DNA from 2 places in the Allobosea sp. P4_C6 genome. Region 2 is predicted to be linked to the other one. Evidence: predicted binding sites of a transcription regulator. Region 2 holds the regulator's gene; the other holds the start of a gene.

Region 1 (15,180 bases), on a different contig from region 2:
TGTCATGCGCTGCCGGCGAAGGGTCCTTCGGAGAAAGTACAGGCTCGGCCAGCGCGGGAAACCATCTCCTGGAGGGAGAGGGCAGGGTGAGGGGTAGGCCGCTAACCCATTGCCGCGCAGCGGTAAGCCCCGCTTTGCCGGTCCAACGGTCGACACCTCAGCCCTGCCCCTCTCCTTGCAGGAGAGGGTTCGCCACGCCCCTTTCCTAAGGTTGCGCTTGTTTTCAGGCGTGCTGGGCGTTCAGCGCGGCGAAGATGTTGGCGAAGGTGCCTGTCGCCTCGGCGAAGCGCAGCGGCTTGCAGCGCTCGACGATCACCTCGGCGGCCTCCGGCCGGGTCTCCAGGATCGCCATCACCTCCGCGATGAAATCGGCCAGCGGCATCGCGGCGGGATCGACCGCCTGATGCGAGCCGAGGAGTTCGGTCTGGACATAGGGCGGGGCGATCTCGATGACCCCGACCGACGTATTCTTGAGCTGCTCGCGCAGGCCGATCGACCAGGAATGGATCGCTGCCTTGGTCGCGCTGTAGGTCGGGGTTCCCGCCAGCGGCACGAAGGCGAGGCCGGAGGAGACGGTCAGGACCGTCGCATTCCGCTGCTTCAGCAAATGCGGCAGCAGCGCCGTGGTGAGGCGGATCGGACCGAGCAGGTTGGTCGCGATCGTCTCCTCGGCGATGGCGAGATTATCGGCGGCCGGGACGTTCTCGGGCTTCATGATGCCGGCGTTGTTGAGGACGGCGTTGAGCTTCGGAAAGCGCTCGACGATCTGCCTGGCGAAGGCCTCGATATCGGCCTTGTCCTGAATGTCGAGCAGCATCGAGGCCATGCCGGGATTGGCGGCGGTGACCTCGTCGAGGACGCTTTCGCGACGCCCCGCGATGATGACCTGGTTGCCCTTGGCGTGAAGGGCCTCGGCCAGTGCCCGGCCGATGCCGGAGCCGCCGCCGGTGATCAGGATGGTGTTTCCGGAGATGTGCATCGCAAGTCCCTTTCGTGGTTGCGTGACACCAGTTGGCACCCTTACTCTTCAATGGAAAGAAGGCGCGTAGAAGTTCCATACGCACCAAAAGGAGAGTGTCGGATGCAGGCGATCCGCAGTGCCATGGGCGCGATGCATGCCAGGAGCGACGCGCTGCCGCCGGTGAGCCCGGCCGTGGAGTCGCTGGTGCGCCAGGTGATCGCGCAGATCGCCGACAAGTGGACGATGCTGGTGCTGGAAGCGCTGGAGGAGCGGGGCACGCTGCGCTTCACCGAGGTGGGGCGCAGTGTCGGCGGCATCAGCCAGAAGATGCTGACCAAGACGCTGCGGGAGATGGAACGCGACGGGCTGGTCGTGCGCACCGTCCATCCGGTGATCCCGCCGCATGTCGACTACACGCTGACCGAGCTCGGCCGCGAGCTCAGCGCCGCCTTCTGCGGGGTCTGGGTCTGGGCGGAGACCTACTACCCGCAGGTCTCGGCGGCGCGGAAGGCCTTTCGCGAGCGGGAGAACGGCGCTTGAGCGCTCAGAGGTCCTTGGTCAGGTAGACCCGGGTCGCGCCGGGCGGCTTCGGTGCGATCTCACCGAAAACCTGCCATCCCAGCTTCTTGTAGAACTCCGGCGCCTGGAAGCTGATGGTGTAGAGCACGGCCTTGCTGCAGCCGCGCCGCCGGCCTTCCTCCTCCGCCATGGCGAGGATGCGGCTGCCGACGCCCGAGCCGCGCAGGCTCTTCGGCAGATAGAAGAAATCGATGAAGAGCAGGCCGAGCGCGCTGCGGCCCATGAGCCCGCCGATCGGCTCGCCGCTCTCGGGATCATCGACGCGGATCGTCAGCGTCTGGCGATCGTTCCGGCCGATCTTTTCGTCGTTGTAGTTTCGCAGGCCGTTATGGAGGACGTCGCGAAGAGCATCGTCCTCGGCGTCGGTCAGCGCGATCTGGGGAGTCATAGTCGGTTGTTTCTTCAGAGAATCGGCAGCTTAGGCGCCGCTTCTACTCCGCTGCTGGCTGTAGCGATACATCCGGAGCCGGGATCAGGGCGATGGCGTGCCGGGTCTCGGCCGGGATGCCTCCGGTGTCGGTTCAAGCCGACGGTCGCCAGCGATCCCCGGCAGGATCGTTGCACAAGTCGATTCCGTGTCTATGCGATGCCTGACGTAAATGTCGGTGCCGGGTTGCATCACAAAGTTTCATGCAACTTATAGTTGTATTTTTGACATTGGGCTCGTAATCATCGTCGCTCTGGAAAAGGGGGCAACATGATGAGAGCTTTTGCGCTGGCAGCCACTGCAGGTCTCGTCGCTTTTGCGACGGCTCCCGCGATTGCTCTGCCGAAGATCGAATCCTCGACGCGGGCGAACGGAGTGGTCGCCTTTCAGGACGAGGCGGATCCGAAGCAATTTCATATCTATCCTGAGCGAATTCCGCTCGTGCTCGGCCTGACATTGTCCGATCCCTCGGTGAAATACTGGGGCATCGGAGCGCCATTCAGGCAGAAGGATCCCGAGTACGGCCTGTATGTGCCGATCGTCGGGGCAACCATCTCGGGTCTGGCCACGGTCACGATCACGCCCGATCAGGAAACTGCGATCCGCGCTGCCATCAAACGCGATTTCGAGGTCGACACGCCGAAGCTCGCCAATCTCGATGGCAAGACCAAGAGCATCGAGCCGGTTTACGCCGCCACCTCGCTCGGCATCAAAGGTAACGGTGATTCAGTCTTTCCGCCCGCGTTTCGCTTCGGTTCGTCCTTCAATTTCGTCGTGGGTTCGCCCGACAGCCACACTTTCGCGTCCTATGTGGCGCAACGCATTCGCGACCAGCCCGACATCACGCCGGATTCGAGCTTCGGTGTGAACCTGGTTGCTACCTCGCAGTTCAGGGGCGCTCCGTGGAGCGTCAGCTGCAAGGCGGATCTCCAGAAGGTCTGGAAGGAGGTGCGGCAGCGCTATAACGGCTCGGGCGGGTACGGATGGTTCGGCATGACGGCCGACTATCAGTCGATCCAGCAGGATCTGTTCCGCAGCAAGCTCATCGATTGCGATCTGAAGGAAGGAGACCTGGAGGCGAAGGAAAAAGGCGCCCAGCTGTTCCAGATCGCGAAGGACGCGCTGACATCGATCAACGACCCCGACAACGAGTTCTTCCGCTTTCAACCCAATCCGCAGGCTGCGGCCAATGGCGGGGCTGCGCAAGGACCGTGGCTGGTCTCGCTGAACCTCGCCTACAGCTCCGCCAGCCTGAAGGACAAGATCGAATGGAAGCAGACCTTCACGTTCAACCCGACCGTCGAACGCGATATGCCGGTCTCGCTCACGCTGGCGGTCAAATGCGATGTGAATACAGAGCAATACTTCAAGGAGCTTGAAGTATCCGAGCCTTGCATAACCGCGAAGAAGGCAAATTTCATCAAAGAGTGGACCAGCCGCGAAAACGAGCTCAAGCAGGCCAAACTGATCGAGGTCATGAGCAATCCGAATCTGTCGGACAAACAGAAGAAGGATCTGGTCAAATTCTACAGCAAGATCTCGCTCAGCGATTCCGCCATGAAGGTTGCGGCCAGCGGCCTTTCCAGCAAGGATAGCGCCAGCATCCTCAAGACGGCGCCGACGTCTGAGTATTTCATCGGTCTTTCGGACGACTTCTTCGAGCAGCTTGAGCGGTTGGTCGCGCGGGGAAGCTCGGTCAAGGACGCGGTCAAGGCATTGAGCAAATGACCGCTTCGCACGGGAAGCCCGGCTCCGGACTTGCCGTTGCGTCGATCGCCTGGCTGCTATCGTGCAGCCTCGCGATCGGTGCGGACGCGCCCCAGCAATGCAGGATTTTCGGCGCTGGCCGCATCCCCGACAAGCTCGAGGCTTTCGTGCAGTCCGGCGTCGGGCTGCCGCCGCCTTGCGTGAACAACAAATGCTGCATCGACATGAAGTTCCACGAGATCGCCGTCGTCAGGAAGCTGGAGCCGGTCTCCGTATGGACGCGGGCGGTCTTTTTCGACCGGCTCGACACCGGCATTCCGGACAAGCAGATCCGGGTTTCGGTCGTCGACGTCAACGGGATGGAGATCGGGGGATCGAGCGCTCACTATACGATCACCAATGGCGACATCATCACCGACAAGAACGGCTTCAGCTATTTGCCGGTCGTGCTGCAGTTTTCCCCCGACGCGCCGACGGCAAACATCTATGCGCTGAGGTTCGGCTATGCCGATCGGGGGCCGATCTCATATAGCTACGGCCCGTACTTCTACGTGAAGGAACCGGCCGAAGCTGCGTCGACCACCCGCGACAAGCTGTTCCTGCGAGGATTTACAGCGATCAGCGGGCTTGGCCCCTAGCGACGGGTGCCACTGCAAGGTGGCGCGTCGCCGCCATCACCCGGCCTTCTGCACGAAGCTATCCAGCACCATCTTCCGCCCGGCCTTGTCGAAATCGACGGTGAGCTTGTTGCCGTCGACGCTGGCGACGGAGCCGGGGCCGAACTTGACGTGGAAGACGCGGGCGCCCTCGCCATAGGCGGATTCGCCTGATGATTTGGCGGTGAGCTCGCCCTCGATCAGTAGTGGGCCGCGCTGGCGCGAGCCTGAGCCTGAGCCTGAACCGAAGCCGCCCGAGCCGAAACCGCGGCCGCTCTCGGAGAAGCCGCTGCCGCCGCCGTTCTTGGCCCGGTTCTCCTGCGCGCGCTGCCAGCCCGGCGTGTTGTAGCTGGAGCCGAAGCTCTCCATCCGGTCGAAGCGCGAAGCGCCGTAGCCGCCTTGGCTATAGCTGTTCGGAGCCTGCTCGACCTCGACATGCTCCTCCGGCAGTTCGTCGATGAAGCGGGAGGGCAGGCTGGTCTGCCAAAGGCCGTGGATGCGCCGGTTCGAGGCGAAATAGAGCTTCAGCTTCTTGCGGGCGCGGGTCAGGCCGACATGGGCGAGGCGGCGCTCCTCTTCCAGACCGGCGCGGCCGCTCTCGTCGAGCGCGCGCTGGTTGGGGAAGAGCCCTTCCTCCCAGCCGGGCAGGAAGACGGTGTCGAACTCCAGCCCCTTGGCGGCGTGCAGCGTCATGATCGAGACGCGGGCGCCGGATTCGCCGTCGGCGACATCCATCACCAGCGAGACGTGCTCGAGGAAGGCCGGCAGGTCCGGGAACTCGTCGAGCGAGCGCACGAGCTCCTTGAGGTTTTCGAGGCGCCCGGCGGCATCGGCCGAGCGGTCCTTCTTCCACATCTCGGTGTAGCCGGACTCCTCCAGCACCAGTTCGGCTAGCTCGCCCTGCGGCATGTGCTCGGCGCGGGCCGACCAGCGGCCGAAGGCCTCGACCAGTTCGCGCAGCGCCGTGCGGGCCTTGGGCTTCAGCTCGTCGCTCTCGACCGCGGCGCGGGCCGACTGCAGCAGCGAGAAGCCGGTGGCGCGAGCGTGGTTGTGCAGGAGCTGGACGGTGGCGTCGCCGAGGCCGCGCTTGGGGACATTGACGATGCGCTCGAAGGCGAGATCGTCGGTCGACGATACCACGCAGCGCAGATAGGCCAGCGCATCGCGGATTTCGGCGCGCTCGTAGAAGCGCGGGCCGCCGATCACGCGATAGGGCACGCCGGCCTGGACGAAGCGCTCCTCGATCTCGCGCATCTGAGCGGAGATGCGGACGAGCACCGCGGCCTGGCCGAGATCCTGGCCCTTGGACTGCATCGCCTCGATCTCGTCGGAGACCAGGCGGGCTTCCTCCTGGCTGTCCCAGGCACCGGTGATGGTGACCTTCTCGCCGAGCGCATCCTCGGTGCGCAGCGTCTTGCCGAGGCGGCCCTCGTTGCGGGCGATGAGCTTGGAGGCGGTGGCGAGAATATGGCCGGTCGAGCGGTAGTTGCGCTCCAGCCGGATCACGGTCGCGCCCGGAAAATCGTGCTCGAAGCGCAGGATGTTGTCGACCTCGGCGCCGCGCCAGCCATAGATCGACTGGTCGTCGTCGCCGACGCAGCAGATGTTGCGGCGGCCCTGCGCCAACAGGCGCAGCCAGAGATACTGCGCCGTGTTGGTGTCCTGGTACTCGTCGACGAGGATGTAGCGGAAGCGGTCGTGATAGGTCTGGAGTACGTCCGGATAGTCGCGAAACAGCGTCAGGCAGTGCAGCAGGAGATCGCCGAAATCGACGGCGTTCAGCGCCTTCAGTCGCTCCTGATAGGCGGCGTAGAGCTTGCCGCCCTTGCCGTTGGCGAAGACGGCGGCCTCGCCGGGCGCGACGTCCTTGGGGCTAAGGCCGCGGTTCTTCCAGCTGTCGATGAAGCCCGCCAGCATGCGGCCGGGCCAGCGCTTCTCGTCGATGCCCTCGGCCTGGATCACCTGCTTCATCAGGCGGATCTGGTCGTCGGTGTCGAGGATGGTGAAGTCGCTGCGCAGGTCGAGCAGCTCGGCATGGCGGCGCAGCAGCTTGGCCGAGATCGAGTGGAAGGTGCCGAGCCAGGGCATGCCCTCCGCCACCGGGCCGACGAGATGGGCGACACGCTCCTTCATCTCCCGCGCCGCCTTGTTGGTGAAGGTGACGGCGAGGATCTGCGAGGGGTAGGCGCGGCTGGTCGAGATCAGATGACCGATGCGGGTGGTGAGCACGCGGGTCTTGCCGGTGCCGGCGCCGGCGAGCACGAGCACCGGGCCTTCCGTCGCCTCGACAGCCTGGCGCTGCTCCGGGTTCAGCCCGGCGAGATAGCCGGCCGCCGGCTGCGCCGCGGCGCGCGCGGCCAGTCCGCCGGGGCGGGGCAAGGGAGCGGAAAAGGCGTCGGTATCGGACAAGGGTCTAAGCTGCTCGTGCGTGATTCGTTCTCCGGCAAATATAGGGCGTCGATGTCAGGATTGCGCCCTGCCGGAGCGATCATTTTATATCCCGTTCCACAGGGAGGTGGCAGCAATGGCCGAGCATGGCAACGACGGGCGCTGGGAGGTCACCAATCAGGTGCCTGTGCTGGCGGATTACGATGCATTCGCCGCCGATCCAGTGCTGCCCCGTATCGTCGCGGCCTTCGGTGCCGATTGGGCAAGCGCCCGGCTGCATGAGGTTGGGCGCACGGTCGGCTCCAGCCGCGTGCAGGAGCTCGCCTATCTCGCCAACCGCCATACGCCGGAGCTTCGGGCCTTCGACCGCTTCGGCAACCGCATCGACGAGATCGCCTTCCATCCGGCCTGGCATGAACTGATGGGCCTTGCCATTGGGCAGGAGACGCATGCGTTGGCCTGGAACCAGCCCGAACCCGGCGCGCAGGTGGCAAGGGCCGCCCTGCAATATCTCTGGTACGGCGCGGAGAGCGGCATCTGCTGCCCGATCAGCATGACCTATGCCGCTGTGCCCGTGCTGAAGCAGGATGCTGCGCTCTGGGAGCAGTGGGGTTCGCTCGTTACGTCCAACCGTTACGATCCGAGGCAGGGGCCAGCGCATCTGAAGACGGGCGCGACCGTCGGCACGGCGATGACGGAGACGCAAGGCGGTTCGGATCTGCGCCAGACACAGACGGTGGCCGAGGATAATCGCGACGGCACATTCTCGCTGCATGGCCGGAAATGGTTCTTCTCGGTGCCGCATTCCGACGCCTTCCTGACGCTGGCGCGAACGAAGGAGGGCATCTCCTGCTTCGCTGTGCCGGGATGGCTGCCTGACGGAGCGCGCAACGGCGTCGCGATCCAGCGGCTCAAGGACAAGGTTGGCAACCGCTCGAATGCGTCGTCCGAGGTCGAGTTCCGGGGAGCCATCGGGCACCTGATCGGCGAGCCGGGACGTGGCATCCGCACCGGGCTCTCGATGAACCATAATTCGCGGCTCGACATCGCGGCGGCGTCCTCCGGCCTGATGCGGATGGCGGTGTCGCTGGCGGCCCATCATGCGCAGCACCGGCGCGCCTTCCAGAAGGCTCTGATCGACCAGCCGATCATGCAGAACGTGCTCGCCGATCTCGCCATCGAGGCCGAGGCGGCCGCATGGCTCGCATTCCGGTTCTTCGCGGCGCTCGATCGGCAGGAGACGTCCGAGAGCGAGCGCCTGCTGGCGCGGGTGGGCGCGCCGATCGCGAAATACTGGATCACGCGGCGGGCGCCCGCCGTCGTCACCGAGGCTTTGGAATGCCATGGCGGCAACGGGTTCATCGAGGAGAACCCGATGGCGCGGCTTTACCGCGAGGCGCCACTCAACGCCATCTGGGAAGGCTCGGGCAACGTCATCTGCCTCGACGTGCTGCGCTCGCTGACGCGGGAGGAGGGGGTGGTGGATGTGCTGCGGGCGGAGTTGCTGGCGGCTGCCGGGGCGGATCGACGCTATGACGCGGCGCTCAAGCGGCTGGAGGGCGATCTGCCGGAGCTGATGCGCAACGAGGGGCAGGCGCGGCGGCTGACGGAGAGGCTGGCGCTGCTGCTGCAGGGCTCGCTGCTGTTGCGGCATGCACCGGCGGAGGTCGCGGATGCCTTCATCGCGACGCGGCTTGGGGATGGCTGGTCGGGGCAGTTCGGCGATCTGCCGGTTTCGGTCGATGCGGCGGCGCTGGCGCGAAGGGCGGTGCCACGGGCTTCATAGAGCGCACCGTCATTCCGGGGCAGGCCGAAGGCCTGAGCCCGGAATGACGGCAGTAGGCTTCAAGCCGCTTCCGCCGCCTCGAAGTTCATCGCCACGCCGTTGATGCAGTAGCGCAGGCCGGTGGGCGGCGGGCCGTCCGGGAAGACGTGGCCGAGATGGCCGCCGCAATTGGCGCAATGCACCTCGGTGCGGACCATGCCGAACTTGCGGTCGTCGCTGGTCTCGACCGCGCCTTCCAACGGCTGGTCGAAGCTCGGCCAGCCCGTACCGCTCTCGAACTTCTTGCCGGATTTGAACAGCTTCTGGCCGCAGCCGGCGCAGGAGAAGGTGCCGGCGCGCTTCTCGAAGTTGAGCGCGCAGGAGCCGGCCCGCTCCGTGCCATGGCCGCGCAGGATCTGGTACTGCTCCGGCGTCAGCCGCGCGCGCCACTCTGCATCGGTCAGCTGGAACGGGAAGGTCTCGTCCGCCTTCTTCGGCTCGCCGAACATGCTCATCAGACCCATTGCGATCTCCTTTCAGCGGGCGGTGGGGCCGCCATCCGTCTCGTGCCTCGCAATATGGCGACTCGCCGGCCGGATTTCACCCCTCGGCCTGCCCCGCTATTTCACGATGCTGTGGCACTTTGGCGGGCTTCGTCACCTGACCGTCACGCGACTCCTCTAGCAGCCCCGCCACCCGCAGAGGGAGGAAACCGTGACGCAACAAGCGACACAGACGGCGCGTGCCGCGCGCCGCATGACCAGTTCGGGGCTCGGCTCGGCGGTCCGGCGCAGCAAGACGCTCTCGAAGGCCGGCATGCTGGAATGGCTGTTCGCGCGGGCCTTCTCGGGTCTGGTCTATCCGCAGATCTGGGAGGACCCGGTCGTCGACATGGCGGCGCTGCAGCTCAAGGCCGACGACCACGTCGTGGCGATCGCCTCGGGGTCCTGCAACATCCTCTCCTATCTAACGGCGGCGCCAGTCCGCGTGAGTGCCGTCGACCTCAACGGGGCGCATATCGCGCTCGGCCGGCTGAAGCTCGCGGCGCTGGCACGGCTGGAAAGCCATGAGACGTTCCTGCGCTTCTTCGGCCGGGCGAACGCGCGCGACAACATCGCGCTCTACGACCGCGAGATCGCGCCGCATCTCGATGCCGTCTCGCGCGGTTATTGGGAAGGCCGGGGGCTCAATGCCCGGCGCCGGATCAACCTCTTCGCCAACGGCTTCTACCGTTATGGGCTGCTCGGCCGCTTCATCGGCACGGGCCATGTGCTGGCGCGGCTGCTCGGGGGCAATCCCCGCGCGATGCTCGCCGCCCGCGACCTCGCGGAGCAGAGGGCGCTCTACGAGCGGCACCTCGCGCCGGTCTTCGAGCGCAGGCTGGTACGCTGGCTGGTGCGCCAGCCCGCCTCGCTCTACGGGCTCGGCATTCCGCCGGCGCAGTACAAGGCGCTCGCCGCCGATGGCGAGGACGGCATCCTCGGCGCGCTGAAGCTGCGGCTCGAACGCCTCGCCTGCGATTTCGACCTGAAGGACAACTACTTCGCCCAGCAGGCCTTCGGGCGGCGCTATGGCGAGGGGCCCGATGCGGCGCTGCCGCCCTATCTGCAGCCGGCCCATTTCGCGACGGTCAAGGCGCGCGCCTCGAACGTGTCCTATCGCCAGACCCCGGTCACGGCGTTGCTGGAGGACCAGCCGGCCGAGAGCTGCGACGCCTATGTGCTGCTCGATGCGCAGGACTGGATGAACGACGCCGACCTGACGGCGCTGTGGTCGCAGATCACGCGCACGGCGCGTCCGGGCGCGCGGGTGATCTTCCGCACGGCCGCCGACGAGCGCCTGCTGCCGGGACGGGTACCGGCCGCGATCCTCGACCAGTGGCGCTACGAGGAAGAGCGTAGCCGCGAACTGTGCCGGCAGGACCGTTCCGCGATCTATGGCGGCTTCCACCTCTATGTCCTGAAGGGGCAGGCCCGATGAGCGCGGCCGAGGCATCGGCCGGCACCGCCGCCGGGCTGATGGACCGGATCTACCGGCATCAGCGCCATATCTACGATGCCAGCCGGAAGTTCTACCTGCTCGGGCGCGACCAGTTGATCGATGGCCTGCGGCCGCCATCCGGCGCGACCGTTCTGGAGATCGGCTGCGGCACCGGGCGCAACCTGATCCGGATCGCGCAGCGCTATCCGGACTGCGCCTGCTACGGGCTCGACGTCTCCGGCGAGATGCTGGCGACGGCGCGCGCGTCGGTAGCGCGTGCGGGACTGGAGGATCGGATCAGGCTTGCGCGGGCCGATGCCACTGATTTCGATCCGCAGGCCCTGTTCGGCCTGCCCGGCTTCGACCGGATCGTGATCTCCTATGCGCTGTCGATGATCCCGCCCTGGCAGGGTGTCGTCGTCGAGGCTTTGCGCCGTCTGGACGAGGGTGGGGCGCTGCACATCGTCGATTTCGGCGATCAGGATGGCTTGCCCGCGCCCTTCAAGGCGGTGCTGCTGCGCTGGCTCGGCCTGTTCCATGTCACGCCGCGGGAGGAACTGCCGGGAACCGTGCGGGCGCTCGCGGAGGCGGCCGGCGCCGATTGCCGGCTCGCCGCGCCCTATCGTGGCTATGCGGTCCACGCCGTCGCGACGCGCCGCTGAGATGCAGCCCGGCCGGCGGCGGCGCTGGTAGCGGCTCATCCGGCGAGCGCCTATGCTCGCCGCAATGGATGCCGCCGACGCCCCGCCCGAAGAGAGCCGTTTCGAAAGCCTTCGCGACCGGCTGCGCCAGCTCTATCACGGCCGGACGCCGGCGGCCCTGCGCTTCCAGGCGGTCACCACGATCGTCGATCTGCTGATCATCGCCTTCTTCGTCGCCACGCCGCTGCTACGGGAGCAGTCGACCTTCCTCTGGATCGACTATTCGGTCGCGGTGATCATGGTGGCGGAGATCGGGGCCCGGCTGCTCGCCTCGACCAACATGCTGCGGCTGCTGCGCCAGCCGACCATGCTGCTCGACCTGTTCATCCTGTCGACGTTGCTGGCGCCGCAATGGCTGGAGAATTTCGGCTTCCTGCGCATCCTGCGGCTTTGGTCGCTCTCGCATAAAGGCATCGTCTGGTCTCAGTTCCGCGCCACCCGCTTCCGCGAGTGGGAGAACGTCGTGCGGGCGCTGAGCAACATCGCGACCTTCCTCTTCGTCGTCACCGGCTTCGTCTACACCTTCTTCTTCCGGCAGGCGGGCGGGTTGGAGAGCTACGTCCAGGCGCTCTACTTCACGGTCGCCACCGTGACCACGACCGGGTTCGGCGACGTGACGTTGCCTGGTGTCGCCGGCAAGCTGACGTCGATCGCGGTGATGATCGTCGGGATCACGCTGTTCGTGCGGCTGGCGCAGGCGCTGTTTCGTCCCAACAAGGTGCTGTTTCCCTGCCCGGAATGCGCGCTGCAACGGCATGAGCCCGACGCAGTCTACTGCAAGGCCTGCGGGCACAAGCTGAAGATTCCCGACGAGGATGTCTGAGGCGCGGGCCGCTCAGTGGCGCGTTTCGATCTCGGTCTCGCGCTCTTCGGCCATCTCGCCGACCCGGATCGCCGATTTCCTGGGCATGCCGATGATGCGCCCGATCGTGGCCGGCACCTGCATCATGCCGTGGGCGGCCTTCATCAGGGCGATGTTCGCGAGAATGTCGGCCGGGAAGGGCACGACCCTGCGATGGAGCATATCGACATGAAGCGACAGGTTCTCGCTCGTCGCGGCGAGCCAGCCTTCATGGGCGTGGCGCATCTCGAGATAATAGTGCAGGCGCTTGTCGTCGAAGCCGATGAGCTGGGCGGTGACGCGGACGAGATCGCCTTCCGTCAGCTCGCGCTTGTAGAGGATGTGGCATTCCGCCGTGAAGGTGGAGGCGTGCCGCGTCTCGACATAGTCCCGGGTCAGGCCGACCAGCGAGAAGACCTCGTCGACCGCGCGATCGAACAGGACATGGTAGTAGGCCATGTTGAGATGGCCGTTATAGTCGATCCACTGCGGCTCGACCCGCATCGCCGAGGAGACGAAGGGTGCGAAGAACAGCGCCGGGGCGCGTGTATCGTGTTTCATGATCGCCTCCCTGTCAGGCGCCTCGATCAAGGGACGGCCGCATTATTGCGGATGCCCATTTTGTCGTCGCATGATCTACTATGCATCAATCGCAATCAGCGTCAGCACTTCGACCCGGCTGTTGCAGCCAGGATGATGTCAGACCGTAACCAATTGCGAAACCGATCTGTTCCAAGTCTAAGCGCCAAAACCGGATCTTGACAATGAGCCTGCCTGCCGCCGCCCTTCATGACAGCCCTGCCTCCGCCGCAGTGCTGCCGCCTTCTCCCGATGCCGTCGCAGCCGTGACGCAGGCGCTGGCCGCGCGCTTCGGCAACCGGCTGGTCACCAGCCTAGCGGTGCGCCAGCAGCACGGCCACACCCTGACCTGGATCCCGAACCAGCCGCCGGATGCCGTGGTCTTCCCGCAGAGCACGGAAGAGGTCTCCGAGATCGTGAAGCTCTGCGCCGCGCATGGCGTGCCGGTTATCGCTTTCGGTACAGGCACTTCGCTGGAAGGTCATGTCAACGCGCCCTTCGGCGGCGTCTGCATCGACATGTCGCAGATGAAGCGGATCATCGCCGTCCATGGCGAGGACCTCGACGTGGTGGTCGAGGCTGGCGTGACTCGCAAGGAGCTCAACGAGGATCTGCGCGACCAAGGCTTGATGTTCCCGATCGATCCCGGCGCGGACGCCTCGATCGGCGGCATGGCGGCGACGCGCGCCTCCGGCACCAATGCCGTCCGCTATGGGACGATGAAAGACAATGTTCTGGCGCTGACGGCGGTGATGGCTGATGGCTCCGTCGTCAAGACCTCGACGCGGGCCCGCAAGACCTCGGCCGGCTACGATCTCACGCGCCTGCTCGTCGGCTCTGAAGGCACGCTCGGCATCATCACCGAGGTGACGCTGAAGCTGCACGGCATCCCGGAGGCTATCGCCGCCGGCGTCTGCCCCTTCCCTTCGGTGAAGGCGGCCTGCGACGCGACGATCCTGACCATCCAGACCGGCCTGCCTGTCGCGCGCATCGAATTGCTCGACGACGTGATGATCCGCGGCGTCAATCTGCATGCCAAGCTCGGCCTGGCCGAGACGACGATGCTCTTCGTCGAGTTCCACGGCACGGAAGCCGGCGTTGCCGAGCAGTCCGAGCGCTTCGGCGAGATCGCTGCCGAATTCGGCGGCGGCCCCTTCGACTGGGCGACCAAGGCGGAGGACCGCTCCAAGCTCTGGCAGGCGCGCCATGACGCCTATTGGGCGGCCAAGGCGCTGAGGCCCGGCTTCGAGTCGGTGGCGACCGATGTCTGCGTGCCGATCTCGCAGCTCGCCGAATGCGTCGAAGAGACCAAGCGCGACATCGAGGCCTCCGGGCTGATCGCGCCGATCGCGGGCCATGTCGGCGATGGCAATTTCCACACCCAGCCGCTGGTCGACCTCAACGACGCAGGCGAGGTCGAGCGGGCGCAGGGCTTCATCGACCGGCTGGTCAAGCGCGCGCTCGCCATGGGCGGCACCTGCACCGGCGAGCATGGCGTCGGCCAGAAGAAGATGAAGTATCTCGAACAGGAACATGGGCCGGAGGCGCTCGCGGTGATGCGGACGCTGAAGCGGGCGCTCGATCCGCAGAACATCCTCAATCCCGGCAAAATCGTCGTCCTGTGACATCGGCGCGGCTTGCGCTGCCCGCGCCCTTCGCGAAAATGTCGTGATCCCGCCGCGACTTGCAGGCATGATCGCGCGCGGCTGCCGGTTTCCAACCGGCGCTACGCCATCTCGGCGACAGGGACAGAAAGCGAACGTTGCGTGAAAGCCTGACAGTTCTGGCCGGCCTGCTGGTGTTGGCGCTGCTGGCGGCCCTGATCGGCCCCGGCTTCGTCGACTGGCGGGCCTACCGGCCTCAGATCGAGGCCAGGCTGAGCGAGGCGCTTGGCGTCGAGACGCAGATCGGCGGCGCCATCGGCCTGCGCCTGCTGCCTTCGCCGCGCATCTCGCTTGAGAACGTCAGGATCGGCAGCGGCAACGGCGCCACGAGTTCGGCGACGGCCGAGCAGGTGACCGTCGAGCTGGCGCTGGCCGCGATGGCGCGCGGGGAGTTCCGCTTCTCCGAGGCCGAGATCGACGGCGCCGCGATCTCACTTGTTCTCGACGATGCCGGCGCAATCCAGATGCCCGCGCGAACGGGCAAGGGTCTCCCAACCGAGGCGCGGCTCGATCGTCTCCGGATCGGCCGTTCGGCCCTGGTCTGGCGGGAACCCGGCAAGCCGGCGGTCTCGCTGTCGCCCATCGCCGCCGAGGTGTCCGCGGTCAGCCTCGCCGGCCCCTGGCGCTTCGAAGGCGAGGTGGCCGGCGCCTCGCTGCGCGTGACCACGGGCGAACTGGAAGAGGGCGGCCGGCTGCGCACCAAAGCCTTTCTCACCGGCGAGGATCTGCAGCTCAATTTCGACGGTTCGCTGGTTCTGCCATCGGGGCAGGGTCGTGTCGGCGTCGAGCTCGATGGCGCCTTCGGTCTCTCGCCGGGCGGGGCCGTCGCGCTCTCGGGGAGGGTCAAGGGCGGCAGCCGCCAGCTCGATCTCGCCGGGCTCACGCTCGATCTCGCCGGTGGCGCCGCGCGGCTGGAGGGCGAGGGCCAGTAT
Region 2 (15,180 bases):
GGCGAGGTCCAGAAATACCTCGTGCTGACCGCGCACATCATCACGCCGCGGCTGGTGATCGTGAACGAAAGCGCCTGGCAGAAGATACCCCAGGCCGATCGCGACGTCATCGTCGCGGCCGTCGACAAGGCCGCCACCTGGCAGGACAACGAGATCCTGGAGCAGGAAAAGGGCCTCGCCGACACGCTGGCGAAGGGCGGCATGACGGTGATCAAGCCCGACAACGAGGCCTTCCGCAAGCCGGTTCTGGCGAGCGTGCCGGCCAAGTTCGAGAGCAAATGGGGCAAGGGGCTCTGGGACCGCATCCAGGCGCTTTGAGTCGGTCGTCCGTAAAGATCGTTCCGCCGTCATTCCGGGGCGCTGCGCAGCAGCGAGCCCGGAATCCATAGCCGCCGATTTCACCCGGGAAGAGCGGGACGTTCGCTTCGTCTTTTGCGGTCGTCGTCGCGGTTCTGGGTTCCGGGCTCAGGCCGCTGGCCTGCCCCGGAATGACCGCGTGGTTCCGAGCCGAGGCTGAGAGATATCCCGATGGCCGTATTGGTACGCGCAATATTCGACCGCCTGATGGAGGTGATCGCGGCGATCCTTCTCGTCGCGCTCCTCGTCACCGTGACGCTGGGCATCGTGACGCGGGCGCTGGGTGACCCGCTGATCTGGACCGACGAGGTCTCGCGCTTCCTGATGCTGTGGGTCGCCGTCGCGGGCTGGGTCCTGGCGAGCCGGCGGCGCGCCCATATCCGCATCCGCTTCTTCCACAATCTCCTGCCGCAGCATGGCTGGCGGGCGGCCGAGACCGTGATGCAGCTGGCGATGATCGTCTTCGGCCTGCTGGTGACCTGGTACAGCGTCCATCTGGTCCATGCGAATTACGACCTCGAGGCGACGACGGTGCCGCTCTCGATGGGAGTGCTCTATGTGCCCATGCTGCTGGCCGGCGTCGTCACCGCGCTGCAGGGCGTGGCCGATCTCGTCGACAATCTGCGCAACTGGAACGCGCCGCCCATCGCGCCGGTCGTGCCGACGATGCAGGAGGCGGCCGAGTGAGCACGCTGATCTTCCAGATCTCCGGGGTCTGGCTGCTCTCGATCCTGGCGGGCTTCCCGCTCTTCGCCTCGATGGGGCTGGCCGCCTTCGCCTTCGTGCTGATCGGCGATTTCTCCGCCTCGATCGTGCCGCAGAAGATGGCGCAGGCGATGAACTCCTTCCCGATCGTCGCCGCGCCGCTCTTCATCCTGATGGGCAACATCCTGGGCGCGGCGCGCATCACCGACCGCATCGTCGCCTTCGCCACGGCCGTGCTCGGCTGGCTGCGCGGCGGCTATGCCCATGCCTCGATCCTGACCAGCATGATCTTCGCCGGCATGGTCGGCTCGGCGGTGGCGGATGCGGCGGGCTCGGGCGCGATCGAGATCCGCGCCATGCGCAAGGCCGGCTACCGGCCGGAAACCGCGGCCTCGATCACCGCGGCGGCCGCGACGATCGGCCCGATCATCCCGCCCTCCTTGCCGATGGTGATCTACGGCGTCACGGCCGATGTCTCGATCGGGCGGCTGTTCATCGGCGGCGTCATTCCCGGCATCCTGATGGGGCTGTCGCTGATGGTGATGGTCGCGATCATCGCCAAGCGCCAGGGCTTCCGGAAGGAGAAGTTCAAGGGCTTCCGCGAGATCGGCCGGACCTTCCTCAGCGGCTTCTTCGCGCTGATGACGCCCCCGCTGATCCTCGGCGGCATGTTCACCGGCATCTTCACGCCGACGGAAGCCGCGGCCGTCGCCTGCCTCTACGCGCTCTTCCTCGGCTTCTTCGTCTACCGCACGCTGGAGGTGAAGCAGATCTGGCCGATCCTGATCGAGACCGTCGAGACCACCGGCCTCGTCACGGTGCTGGTCATGGCGGCGGGCGCGCTCGGCTGGTGCATGTCGATCTCGCGCGTGCCGCAGACGCTGACCCCGCTGATCGTCGACACGATCAAGGACCCGCTGGTCTTCCTGCTGGTCTGCAACCTCATCCTGCTCGTCGTCGGCTGCTTCATGGAGGCGTTGGCGGCGCTCCTGATCCTGATCCCGATCCTGGTGCCAGCCGCCCACAGCTTCGGCATCGACCCGGTGCAGTTCGGCATCATCATGATCCTGAACCTGATCCTGGGGACGATCCATCCGCCGATCGGCGTCGTGCTCTTCGTGGTGACGCGGATCGCGAACGTCTCCTTCGAGACGATGTCGAAGGCGATCCTGCCTTGGCTCGTGCCGCTGCTGGTGGTGCTGGCCATGATCACGCTATGGCCGCCGCTGACGACCTGGCTGCCGAACCACGTGATGGGGCCGTGAGGCGGCGGCCGGGGTGCTATCGGCCCTCCGGCTCGCCGCCATGGTCGAGATAGCGGTCGACGGGGATGACGATCTCCTCGTCGAGTATGCCGATCGCCGCCTCGTCCTTGTCCTTGTAGGGGATCGTCTTCAGCACGTGGCGGATGGCGTTGAGGCGGGCGCGCAGCTTGTCGTTGCTGCGCACGACGTGCCAGGGCGCGCTTTCGGTCGAGGTCCGGCCGAGCATCTCGTCGAAGGCGCGGGAATAATCGTCGAAGCGCGGCAGGGCCTCGAAGTCGATCGGCGATAGCTTCCAGCGCTTCAGCGGATCGTGCCAGCGGGCATGCAGCCGCGTGATCTGCATCTCGCGCCCGATGGTCAGGAAGAGCTTGATCAGGCGGACGCCGTCCCGCGCCAGCATGCCCTCGAAGACCGGCGCCTCGCGCAGGAAATGCTCGGTTTCCTCCGGCGTGCAGAAGCCCATGACGCGCTCGACGCCGGCGCGGTTGTACCAGGAGCGATCGAAGAACACGATCTCGCCCGCCGTCGGCATCTCGGCAGCGTAGCGCTGCAGGTACCACTGGCCCTTCTCGGTATCGGAGGGTTTCGGCAGCGCGACGATGCGGGCCTGGCGCGGGTTGAGATGCTGGGTGAAGCGGGCGATGGTGCCGCCCTTGCCGGCGCCGTCGCGGCCCTCGAAGACGATGACGATGCGCTCGCCCTGCTTTGCGGCCCAGCGCGTCAGCTTCTGCAATTCGATCTGGAGCGGCTCGAGCTCGCGGTTGTAGCGCTTGCGCTTCATCCGCTTGCCATAGGGATAGTCGCCGCTGTGATAGGCGGCATCGACGATGGCTTCCGGCAGCGTATCGGCCTCGATGTCGAAGTCCTTGAGCTTGGCGGGCTTCGAGCGGGCCTTCGCCGGCTTCGGTTGGTTCCCCGACGGCAATTCGATCGCGTTCTTCGCATTTGAACCGGAGAATTTCTTCGCCATCGTCGGCTCCTTGTTTCGCGCAAAGCCTAGCCGGCTGCCGCGCGGAAGGGAATTGACGCTTCCGCTTCTTCCGCTCAGGAAGGGCGCGCCGGCCGCCGCCGGCAGGCTTCGGGCGCTCCATGGTCGACATTGCCGTTTCCCACTCCGCGACGACGCGGCACATGATCGAGGCGCTCGGCGCTCCGGTCGTACTGCTCGACGAGCAGGGTTTCGCGCAGGCGTTGAGCCCGGCGATGCACGCGCTCATTCCGGGGCTCGAGATCGGCAAGCTGCTGGCCTTGGTGCTGCGCGACCCCGATCTCAACGACGCGATCGAGCATGTCGCGCTCGGGGGAGATCGCAAGACCGTCGAGCTCGTCGAGCGGGTGCCGTTCGAGCGAGCCTTTCGCATCCATATCGCGGCGCTGGGCGCCGGGCGCCGGCGCGCGACGCTGCTGACCTTCCAGGACCTCAGCGAGCAGCGGGTGATCGAGCGCATGCGCGTCGATTTCGTCGCCAATGCCAGCCACGAGCTGCGCACGCCGCTGGCCTCGCTGCTCGGCTTCGTCGAGACCTTGCAGGGGCCGGCGCGCAACGACGAGCGCGCCCGCGAGCGCTTCCTCGGGATCATGCGCGAGCAGGGGCTACGCATGGCGCGTCTCGTCGATGACTTGCTCTCGCTCTCACGCATCGAGCAGCGTGCCCATGTTGCGCCCGACACGCCCGTCGATCTCGCCGGCATCGCGCGCGAGATCGTCGACTCGCTCACCTTGATGGCGCGCGAGCGCGAGGTGACGCTGACATTGCGCACGCCGCGCGAGCCGCTCCAGGTTCCCGGCGATCGCGACGAACTGCTGCGGCTGATGGAGAACCTCGTCGAGAACGCGATCAAATATGGCAAGCGGGGCGGCGAGGTCCTGATCACCGTCGAGGCCGGGGAGGGCGAGGCCAGCTTCCATGTGCGTGACGACGGCCCCGGCATCGCGCCGGAGCACCTGCCGCGCCTGACGGAGCGCTTCTACCGGGTCGATACCGCGGCGAGCCGCGAGGCGGGCGGCACGGGCCTGGGCCTCGCCATCGTCAAGCATATCGTGCTGCGCCATCGCGGCCGGCTGACGATCGAGAGCAAGCCCGGCGAAGGCGCGACCTTCAAGGCGATCCTGCCGCGCTTCGGCGCTCAGCAGGCCGGCTAGAGACCGGCTGTCAGCCCTTCATGACAGCTTTCATGACGAAATGTCATTTGGCTGTCATATAGAGGGTGTTCTGACAGGGCCGCTGCATACAGCGACCCAGAGAGGACATCTCAATGCGCAAGATTCTCGTTCTCGCGGCCGTCGCCGCCGGGATCGCCGGTTCCGCCCAGGCCGCCGACATTACCGGCGCCGGCGCGACCTTCCCCTTCCCGATCTATTCCAAGTGGGCCGAGGCCTACAAGAAGGACACGGGCATCGGCCTGAACTACCAGTCGATCGGCTCGGGCGGCGGCATCCGCCAGATCAAGGCGAAGACCGTCGCCTTCGGCGCGACCGACGCCCCGCTCAAGGGCGAGGACCTCACCAAGGACGGCCTGATCCAGTTCCCGACCGTGATGGGTGGCGTCGTTCCGGCCGTCAACATCGCCGGCATCGAGCCGGGCAAGCTCAAGCTCTCGGGCGAGATCATCGCGCAGATCTATCTGGGCGACATCAAGAAGTGGAACGACCCGAAGATCGTGGCGCTCAACGCCGGCGTGACCCTGCCGGACGCCAACATCAACCCGGTCTACCGCTCGGACGGCTCGGGCACGACCTTCGTCTTCACCGACTACCTCTCGAAGGTCTCGGCCGACTGGAAGTCCAAGATCGGCACCAACCAGTCGGTCCAGTGGCCGGTCGGCATCGGCGGCAAGGGCAATGAAGGCGTCTCGGCTTCCGTCAAGCAGGTCGCGAACTCGATCGGCTATGTCGAGTACGCCTATGCCAAGCAGAACAAGCTCGCCCATGCCCTGGTGAAGAATGCCGACGGCAACTTCCCGGCGCCGGAAGAGAAGGCGTTCCAGGCCGCTGCGGCCAATGCCAACTGGCAGGAGCAGCCCGGCTTCGGCATCTCGCTCAACAACCAGAAGGGCGCGGATGCCTGGCCGATCACCTCGGCGACCTTCATCCTCGTCCATGCCAAGCCGGAGAAGCCGGAAGATGTGCAGTCCGCGCTGAAGTTCTTCGACTGGACCTACAAGAGCGGCGACAAGCTGGCGAGCGAGCTCGACTACGTCGCACTGCCGGCGAATGTGAAGGACCAGGTCCGCGCTGCCTGGAAGGGCGTGACCGATACCGCCGGCAAGCCGATCTTCTGATCGCTGCGGCCGACAAGGCGAGGCGGGACATTCCCGCCTTGCCGATACATTCAGCCCTCATCCTGAGGAGCCGCGGTGCGCGGCGTCTCGAAGGATGGATCCAGAGTGCACGGGAGCCTCCTTCGGGACACGCTCCTGCAGAGCGCTCCTCAGGATGAGGGCTGAGGTTGATCGGCGCCGGGCGACCGGCCGCAGGCGACCTCGGCTACGACACCGGAGCTTCCGCGGATGACCGCAGCAACCGACATGACGAGCATTCCCGGCGCGGCGCCGATCGTCCGCAGGACGCCGAAGGCAGGCTTCGACCTGTTCTTCCGCAATGCCAGCTTCGCGGCGGCGCTGTTCGTCCTGGTGCTGCTCGCCGGCATCATGCTCTCGATGGTCGTCGGCGGCTGGCCGGCCTTCCGCGAGTTCGGGCTCGGCTTCATCACCTCCAGCGTCTGGGACACCCAGAACGACCAGTACGGCGCCTGGCCGGCGATCGTCGGCACGCTCTCGACGGCGCTGATCGCGCTGCTGATCGGCGTGCCGCTCTCGCTCGGCATCGCCGTCTATCTCACCCAGCTCGCGCCGCCCTGGTTCAAGCGGCCGGTCGCCACCGCGATCGAACTGCTCGCCGCCGTGCCCTCGATCATCTACGGCATGTGGGGCCTGTTCGTCTTCGCGCCGCTCTTCGCGGCCTATGTGCAGATTCCGCTCTCGAACATCGTCGAGGGCATCCCGATCGTCGGCACCGTGCTCTACTCGCGCTCGCCCTCGGGTCTCGGCATCTTCACGGCCGGCATCATCCTGGCCTTCATGATCGTGCCCTTCATCGCCTCGATCACCCGCGACATGCTGGAGCAGATCCCCTCCGTGCTGCGCGAGAGCGCCTACGGCATCGGCGCGACGACCTGGGAGGTCGTGCGCCATGTGCTGGTGCCGCAGGCCGGCGTCTCGATCATCGGCGCGGTCATGCTGGGCCTGGGCCGCGCGCTCGGTGAGACGATGGCGGTGACCTTCGTCGTCGGCAACGCCAACCGCCTGTCGAGCTCCATCCTCGATCCGGGCTCGACCATCGCCTCGCGCATCGCCAACGAGTTCAACGAGGCGATGGGCCTCCAGCTCAACTCGCTGATCGCGCTGGGCTGCATCCTGTTCTTCGTCACCTTCGTCGTCCTCGTCATCGCGCGACTGCTGGTCTCGCGGGTGAAGCGCTACTGAGGTCCCGGGAGATGAGCATGACCACTGCTTCCAAGCCGCGCGAACTGCCCCATACCCCCTGGGGGCGCGTCCGCCAGTCCCGCCGCACCGCCGACCGGCTGATGAAGATCATCGCCACCGGCTTCACCTTCTGCGCCATCTTCGTGCTGTTCTGGATCCTCGGCATGCTGGTGGTGAAGGGCATCGGCGGGCTCTCGCTCGCGACCTTCACCGAGGTCACGCCCGGCCCCGGCTCTCAAGGCGGCGGCCTCGCCAACGCCATCGTCGGTTCGGTGGTGCTGACCTTCCTGGGCATCGCCATCGCCACGCCGATCGGCGTGCTGGCGGGGACATGGCTCGCCGAGTACGGCAGGCGCTCGAAGCTCGCGAACCTGATCCGCTTCATCAACGACATTCTGCTCTCGGCGCCGTCGATCCTGATCGGCCTGTTCGTCTACGTCCTGCTGGTCGAGCCGTTCCGCGGCTATTCCGGCTGGGCCGGCGGCGTCGCGCTCGGCATCATCGCGATCCCCGTCATCGTGCGCACCACCGAGGACATGCTGAGTCTCGTGCCCGGCCCGCTGCGCGAGGCCGGAGCCGCTCTCGGCGCGCCGCCCTCGGTCGTCATCACCAGCGTGACCTGGCGGGCGGCCAAGGCCGGCATGGTCACCGGCATTCTGCTGGCGCTCGCCCGCATCGCCGGCGAGACCGCGCCGCTGATCTTCACCGCGCTCAACAACAATTTCTGGTTCTCGGCGAACCTCGTCGGGGGCGTCTCGAACCTGCCCGTGACGATCTACCAGTTCGCCTCGGCCCCTTACGAGAACTGGCAGCAGCTGGCCTGGGCCGGCTCGCTCATCATCACCATGTCGATCCTGCTGCTCTCGATCGTTGCCCGCCGCATCGTCAGCGGCGGCAAGTAGAGCTTGAATCCAACCCGGTCGCGTCTGATCCTGAAGGACCATGTCGATGCTTTCGACCCTTGAACTCTCCCCGCAATCGCTCGATGCCGAGGCGCCCGTCCGGATCGCGGTGAAAAACCTCGATTTCTACTACGGCGAGCACAAGGCGCTGAAGAACATCAATCTCGACTTCCGCGACCGGCACGTCACGGCGCTGATCGGCCCTTCCGGCTGCGGCAAGTCGACCCTGCTGCGCATCTTCAACCGGATCTACTCGCTCTATCCCGAGCAGAGGGCGACCGGCGAGATCCTGCTCGACGGGCGCAACATCATCTCCAACGATGTCGACGTGAACGAGCTGCGCTCGCGCGTCGGCATGGTGTTCCAGAAGCCGACGCCGTTTCCGATGTCGATCTACGACAACGTCGCCTTCGGCATCCGGCTCTATGAGAGGCCGCCTAAGTCCGAGCTCGACGACCGCGTCGAAGGCGCCCTGCGCCGCGCCGCGCTCTGGGACGAGGTCAAGGACAAGCTGAAGAGCTCCGGCATGGGCCTCTCCGGCGGCCAGCAGCAGCGCCTGTGCATCGCGCGCACCATCGCGCAGAAGCCGGAGGTGATCCTGTTCGACGAGCCGACCTCGGCGCTGGATCCTATCTCGACCGGCAAGATCGAGGACCTGCTGGAGCAGCTGAAGAGCGACTTCACCATCGCCATCGTCACCCACAACATGCAGCAGGCGGCCCGCATCTCGCAGTACACCGCCTTCATGTATCTGGGCGAGGTCATCGAGTTCGCGCCGACCAACACGATCTTCATGAACCCCGGCAAAAAGCAGACGCAGGACTACGTCACCGGCCGTTTCGGCTGAGCGGCGACGGACTTCTTTGTTTTATCGCATTTTCATCGCGCGAACCGGTGCCCACTTCGCTTGAAAATGCTTCGAGGATAACGCCATGACCGATCACATCGTCCGTTCCTACGACACCGATCTCGAGGGCATCCGCCGCAGCCTCGCCGAAATGGGCGGCATGGCCGAGCGCATGCTGGGCGATTCCACCGTCGCCCTGGTGCGCCGCGACACCGCGCTCGCCCAGAAGATCATCTCGGCCGACCAGCGCCTCGACAATCTCCAGCGCGAGGTCGAGGAGAAGGCGGTGCTGACCATCGCCCGGCGCCAGCCGCTCGCCAACGATCTGCGCGAGCTGATCTCGGCGATCCGCATCGCGGCGGATGTCGAGCGCGTCGGCGATCTCGCCAAGAACATCGCCAAGCGGGCCGTCGCCATCGCCGGGCAGTTCCAGCCGCCGCATCGCGCGGTCGTCGGCCTCGAGCATATCAGCCGCCTCGTCCAGGCGCAGCTCAAGGACGTGCTCGACGCCTATGCCGCCGGCAACGAGCAGAAGGCGCTCGAGGTTTGGCGCCGCGACGACGAGATCGACGCGCTCTACACCTCGCTGTTCCGCGAGCTCCTGACCTATATGATGGAAGATCCGCGCAACATCACGTTCTGCACGCATCTGCTGTTCTGCGCGAAGAACATCGAGCGCATCGGCGACCACACCACCAACATCGCCGAGACAATCCATTATCTCATCACCGGCGACTCGCTCGACGTGAACCGGCCGAAGCTCGACACGACCAATATCGAGGTCGAGGCGATCACGGGCAGCTGAGGCAAGACATCATGGCCGCACGCATCCTGATCGTCGAGGACGAGGAGCCGCTCACCCTGCTGCTGCGCTACAACCTCGAGGCCGAGGGCTTCGAGGTCGACAGCGTCGCGCGCGGGGACGATGCGGAGCTGCATCTGCGCGACCACACGCCCGATCTCGTGCTGCTCGACTGGATGCTGCCCGGCCTCTCCGGCATCGAGCTCTGCCGGCGGCTGCGCTCGCGGCGCGACACCGAGCGCGTGCCGATCATCATGCTGACGGCGCGCGGCGAGGAGACCGAGCGGGTACGCGGCCTTGCGACCGGCGCCGACGACTACGTCGTCAAGCCGTTCTCGCTGCCGGAACTGATCGCGCGCATCCAGGCGCTTCTTCGCAGGGCGAAGCCAGGTCACGTCGCGGGGCTGCTGGCCGCGGGCGATCTCGAACTCGACCGCACGACCCGGCGCGTCCGCCGCGCCGGCAGCGAGCTGCATCTCGGGCCGACCGAGTTCCGGCTGCTCGAATTCCTGATGCAGGCACCGGGGCGGGTCTATTCGCGCGCCCAGCTTCTCGATGCCGTCTGGGGCCGCGACGTCTATATCGACGAGCGCACGGTCGACGTCCATGTCGGGCGGCTGCGCAAGGCAATCACGCCTGCCAACACCAAGGACCCGCTGCGCACGGTGCGCGGCGCCGGCTACGCCTTCGACGAGACCTTCGCGCGCAGCTGACGCGCGCGATCGTCAGGCGTTGGGACCGCCCTCGATATCGCCGGCCCAGGCCAGCGCGGTGTCGTACTCCTCCGGCTTGAACGTGCGCACCGTGACGAAGGGGATCGCGGGGTTGAGCAGGTCGACGAAGGCGGCGAGCCAGCTCTTGTCGGTGACCACGGCCTCGCGGGGAAAACGCTGGAGTTCCCAGAGCTTGCCAAGGCTGTAGCGCGCATCCTTCCAGGCGGCGGCCAATGTCATGTCGGTGAAATCGGTGAAGTCGGCGAGGATGCCGATCTTCTCGTGGCGGCCAAGCTTCGCATCGATATCGGCCATGATCTGATCGAGATCATCGGCCGTCAGCGTCCGCGACAGGCGGTAGGCGCCGACATGGTCGGGGGCGGGCAGAATGGTGAGCATGTCTCCTCCTCGGCGAAGACAACGCCCCGCCCGGAGGGAAGTTTCGCGGGAAATCAGTCTGCGGCGGAAGGCGCCCGTGTCGCGGCGTCGAACTGCCCGGCTTCGCTGAGCAGCCAGGTGACGAATTCGTCGAGGCCGGGGCGATCCGGCTGGCCGAGCGGGCGGGTGAGCCAGCAGCCGGTTGCGCTCGTGAAGCCGAGACCGAGCGGGTTGACGAGCGCGCCGGAGGCCAATTCATCGGCCACATAGCAGCGCGGCGTCAGGGCGACGCCGAGCCCGGCGACGGCGGCGCTGGTAATCACGGAATAGTAGCCGTAGCGCACGGTGTGCTCGGGCACAGCGCCGCGCAGGTCGTGGGCCTCGGTGAACTCGGCCCAGAAGGTCGGCATCTGATAGTGCTGGAGCAGCGTCATCTTCTGGATGTCGGCGGCGCGGCGGAAACCGCCCATGCGTTCGATCAGGCTCGGCGCGGCGACGAGGGCGACGTCGCGGCCGAACAGGTAGTGCGCCTCCCTGCCGGTCCAGGGCGGGACGCCGTGGGCGATATCGAGATCGGGCTCTTCGGTCTCGCTCTCGCTGACATAGTTGGTGAACTGCACGTCGACGCCGGGATGAGCCTCGGCGAAGGCGGGAAAGCGCCCCATCAGCCAGCGCTCGCCGACGATGGCGACCATGTGCAGCCGGATCGGCCGGGCGACCGCGGAGCGCTCGGCCAGGCGCCGCGCGCCGCGATCCATCTGCTCCAGCGCCGCTTCGGCATAGGGCAGATAGATCGCGCCGGCCTCGGTCAGCTTCAGGCCGAGCGGGCTGCGATCGAACAGCACGGCGCCGAGATGATGCTCCAGCGAGAGGATCTGCTTGGAGACGGCGCTCTGGGTGAGGTTGACCGCCTGCGCGGCGCGGGCCGTCGAGCCCAGTCGTGCGACGGTGGTGAAGGCCCGCAGGGCGGTCGATGACGGGGGAGGCCGACCGGCAGCCATGGGGTATTCCTTTTCGGACTATCTCTGCGGAGATCGTTTCGTTTGCCGGCCTCTCGGTCAAGAGGCCATTCTTCCGCTAGGGGAGGAACGAGCATCATGAACCAGACGACCCGCCTGTGGGGCGGACGTTTCCGCAAGCCGCCGGATGCGCGGTTGATGAAGCTCTCCAGCGCAGCCGGCGAGCACGCCAGGCTGGTGCCTCAGGATGTCGCCGGCGGCAAGGCGCATGCGGCCGAACTCGGGCGCGCCGGGCTGCTGACGGCCTCGGAACTCGACACCATCCTGACCGCCCTCGACGCGATCGCACGGGACACGGTCGAAGGGCGCATCGCGCCGGGACCGCAGGACGAGGACGTCCACACCTTCATCGAGCGCATCCTGACCGAGCGGATCGGCTCGACCGGCGCCAAGCTCAGGGCCGGGCGCTCGCGCAACGACCAGGCGGCCAACAACCTCAAGCTCTATCTGCGCGAGAAGTCGCGTTCGCTGGCGGCGATGCTGGCCGAATTGCTGACCGCGATCGCCGACCAGGCGGAATTGCACGCGGCCTCGGTCAGCCCCGGCTTCACCCATCTGCAGAGCGCCCAGCCCGTCACCTTCGGCCACTGGCTGATGGCGCATGGCCAGGTGCTGATGCGCGATGCCTCGCGCCTGAAGGATTGGGAAGCGCGCTCCGGCCAGTCGCCGCTCGGGGCGGCGGCGCTTGCCGGCTCCGCGATCACGCTCAATCCCGAGCTCAGCGCGCGGGCGCTCGGCTATGACCGGCCGTTCGAGAATTCGGTCGATGCGGTCGGCGCGCGCGACCATGTCGCGGAGTTCCTGTTCGTCGCGGCGATGCTGACGACGAACCTGTCGCGGCTCGCCGAGGAGGTGACGCTGTGGGCTTCCAGGCAATTCGCCTGGGTGACGCTGGACGACGCCTTCGCCACCGGCTCCTCGATCATGCCGCAGAAGAAGAACCCCGATATCGCCGAGATCTCGCGCGGGCGGGCGGCGCGGCTGACCGGCGATCTCGTCGCCATGCTCGGAGCGTTGAAGGGGTTGCCGCTTTCCTACAACCGCGACCTCGCCGAGGACAAGCGCGCCGCCTTCGACGCAGTCGACGTGCTGGAAGAGGTGCTGCCCGCCTTTGCCGGGCTGATCGCCAGCATGAGCGCCGACGCCAAGGTGATGCGCGCCCAGGCCGGGTCCGGCTTCGCGCTGGCGACCGAGGTGGCCGACTATCTCGCCCGCAGGGGCGTGCCCTTCGCCGAGGCGCATGAGATCACCGGGACGCTTGTGCGCTATTGCGAGGAAATGGGGCGTGAGCTGGAGACGCTCGACGCCGTCGACCTCCGGGCCGTCGATCCGCGGCTCGACGCCGGCGTGATCGACCATCTGACGCTCGATGCCGCCGTCGCGGCCCGCAGCGGCCATGGCGGCACGGCACCCGACCGCGTGCGCGAGCAGATCGCGCGCTTCCGTGACAACCTGACGGCTCTTGAAGCCTGGAGCCGGGAGACGCGGCGATGACCGACGCCACTTCACCGATCAGCAGCCGCGATCTCTCCGCGATCGCCCATCTCAGGATCGTGCCGCGGCGCTTCTACGGCCGCTGGTTCGCCTCGGCCGTGATCCTCGCCATCCTGGCCTGGATTGTGATGGCCTTCGTCGAGGGCGACATCGCCTGGCCGGTGGTCCGGCAGTTCTTCACGGCGCCCGCCATCATCGCCGGCCTCGGCAACACGCTGATCATGACCGTCTGCGCGATGACGCTCGGCGTCGTGCTCGGCGTCGTCTTCGCGATCATGTACATGTCGCCGAACCCGGTGCTGCGCAGCGTGGCGCTGTTCTACATCTGGTTCTTCCGCGGCACGCCGCTGCTGCTGCAGCTCCTGATCTGGTTCAACCTGGCGCTGGTCTTCCCGACCATCGGCATTCCGGGTGTGTTCTCCTGGCGGACGATCGATATCATCGGGCCGTTCATGGCGACGCTGCTCGGGCTCGGCATGAACCAGGGCGCCTATACGGCCGAGGTGGTGCGCGGCGGCATCCTCTCCGTCGACACCGGCCAGACCGAGGCCGCCAAGGCGATCGGCATGACGCGGCTGACGACGCTGCGCCGGATCGTGCTGCCACAGGCGATGCGCGTCATCATCCCGCCGGTGGGCAACGAGGTGATCAGCATGGTCAAGCTCACCTCGGTGGCGAGCGTGATCCAGTACGCCGAGATCCTGCGCAACGCGCAGACGATCTATTATGCCAATGCGCGGGTCATCGAACTGCTGATCGTCGCCGCGGGCTGGTACCTGCTGGTCGTGACGCTGCTGCAGATCGGCCAGTATTTTCTCGAACGCCACTTCTCGAAGGGGCGGGTGGGACGGCGCATCAAACGCGCCGCGGTTCAGGAGGAGCCCGCATGAGCGCGGTGGCGAACACGGCAGAGGCCGATAGCGCGATCGTCACGATCGCCAATGTCAGCAAGTTCTTCGGCGACCTGAAGGCGCTGAACAACGTCTCGCTCTCGATCGAGCCCGGCACGGTCCAGTGCATCATCGGGCCGTCGGGCTCGGGCAAGTCGACGCTGCTGCGCTGCATCAACCAGCTCGAGAAGATCGACCAGGGTGCCATCCGCGTCGATGGCGAACTGATCGGCTATCGCCGCGTCGGCGACGAACTGCACGAGCTGACCGACCCGGAGATCGCGCGCCAGCGCCTCGCCACCGGCATGGTCTTCCAGCGCTTCAACCTGTTCAACCACATGACGGCGCTGCAGAACATCATCGAGGGGCCGCTCACCGTGCTGAAGCGGCCGCGCAAGCAGATCGTCGCCGAGGCGACGGCGCTGCTCGAGCGTGTCGGCCTCGCCGAGAAGCGCGACGCCTATCCGAGCGAGCTTTCGGGCGGGCAGCAGCAGCGCATCGCCATCGCTCGCGCACTGGCGATGAAGCCGAAGCTGATGCTGTTCGACGAGCCGACCTCCGCGCTCGACCCCGAACTCGTCGGCGAGGTTCTGAACGTGATGCGCGACCTCGCGGCCTCCGGCATGACGATGATCGTGGTCACGCATGAGCTCGGCTTCGCGCGCGAGGTGGCGGGCGACGTCGTCTTCATGGACAAGGGCGAGATCGTCGAGCAGGGTCCGCCGCAGACCGTTCTCGTCGCGCCGAAACAAGCGCGCACGCGCGACTTCATCGCCGCCGTCCTGAAGTGACGGCGGCGGAATCAGTTCACTAGAGGGAGAGACCACATGCTTCGTTTGACCATCGCCGCCGCGCTGCTCGCCGGCACCGCGCTCGCCGCGCAGGCCCAAGCCCTGCCGGATCGCGTCAAGACCGCCGGCAAGATCATCATCGCCACCCAGCCGAACTATCCGCCGATCACCTTCAAGGACGTGGCGACCAACCAGCTCTCGGGCTTCGACATCGAGCTCGGCGAGGCCATCGCCAAGGAGCTCGGCATCAAGGTCGAGTGGCAGGAGACCGCCTTCGCCCAGATGCTGTCCTCGCTGCAGACGGGCCGCGTCGACGCGGTGATGGCGGGGATGAGCGACCTGCCGGCGCGGCGCGAGGCCGCCGATTTCATCAACTACCTGGATTCCGGCGCGCAATTCTACACGGTCACGGCGTTCAAGGACACGATCAAGACTCCCGAAGACCTCTGCGGCAAGAGCGTCGGCGCCAGCCGCGCGACCAACTGGCCGCGCCAGATCGGCGAGTGGAGCGCAGCGAACTGCGTCGCCAAGGG

Evidence for each region. The regulator PhoB, encoded in region 2, activates phosphate uptake and scavenging genes when phosphate is short. The targets are predictions, from matches to a motif close to TGTCATNNANCTGTCAT.
Region 1: AC1DVA_RS02565 (BtaA family protein) is a predicted target of PhoB. The motif match lies at 9,138-9,154, and genes of this name have one in related genera.

What each region holds. Positions count from the first base shown of each region.
Region 1 covers NZ_JBFUIF010000002.1:169,086-184,265, reverse strand. The annotation lists gene AC1DVA_RS02605 (SDR family oxidoreductase) at 224-979, opposite strand; gene AC1DVA_RS02600 (winged helix-turn-helix transcriptional regulator) at 1,082-1,501, shown strand; gene AC1DVA_RS02595 (GNAT family N-acetyltransferase) at 1,506-1,928, opposite strand; gene AC1DVA_RS02590 (hypothetical protein) at 2,241-3,695, shown strand; gene AC1DVA_RS02585 (hypothetical protein) at 3,692-4,312, shown strand; gene AC1DVA_RS02580 (ATP-dependent helicase) at 4,349-6,739, opposite strand; gene AC1DVA_RS02575 (acyl-CoA dehydrogenase family protein) at 6,855-8,504, shown strand; gene msrB (peptide-methionine (R)-S-oxide reductase MsrB) at 8,564-8,998, opposite strand; gene AC1DVA_RS02565 (BtaA family protein) at 9,198-10,463, shown strand; gene AC1DVA_RS02560 (class I SAM-dependent methyltransferase) at 10,460-11,125, shown strand; gene AC1DVA_RS02555 (potassium channel family protein) at 11,190-11,987, shown strand; gene AC1DVA_RS02550 (thioesterase family protein) at 12,000-12,566, opposite strand; gene AC1DVA_RS02545 (FAD-binding oxidoreductase) at 12,770-14,209, shown strand; gene AC1DVA_RS02540 (AsmA family protein) at 14,347-15,180, shown strand, end outside.
Region 2 covers NZ_JBFUIF010000016.1:93,557-108,736, reverse strand. The annotation lists gene AC1DVA_RS13865 (sialic acid TRAP transporter substrate-binding protein SiaP) at 1-318, shown strand, start outside; gene AC1DVA_RS13860 (TRAP transporter small permease) at 529-1,044, shown strand; gene AC1DVA_RS13855 (TRAP transporter large permease) at 1,041-2,327, shown strand; gene ppk2 (polyphosphate kinase 2) at 2,344-3,297, opposite strand; gene AC1DVA_RS13845 (ATP-binding protein) at 3,417-4,469, shown strand; gene pstS (phosphate ABC transporter substrate-binding protein PstS) at 4,583-5,608, shown strand; gene pstC (phosphate ABC transporter permease subunit PstC) at 5,855-6,811, shown strand; gene pstA (phosphate ABC transporter permease PstA) at 6,829-7,713, shown strand; gene pstB (phosphate ABC transporter ATP-binding protein PstB) at 7,754-8,560, shown strand; gene phoU (phosphate signaling complex protein PhoU) at 8,646-9,365, shown strand; gene phoB (phosphate regulon transcriptional regulator PhoB) at 9,377-10,075, shown strand; gene AC1DVA_RS13810 (SpoIIAA family protein) at 10,088-10,474, opposite strand; gene AC1DVA_RS13805 (LysR substrate-binding domain-containing protein) at 10,528-11,454, opposite strand; gene argH (argininosuccinate lyase) at 11,551-12,966, shown strand; gene AC1DVA_RS13795 (amino acid ABC transporter permease) at 12,963-13,856, shown strand; gene AC1DVA_RS13790 (amino acid ABC transporter ATP-binding protein) at 13,853-14,647, shown strand; gene AC1DVA_RS13785 (ABC transporter substrate-binding protein) at 14,684-15,180, shown strand, end outside.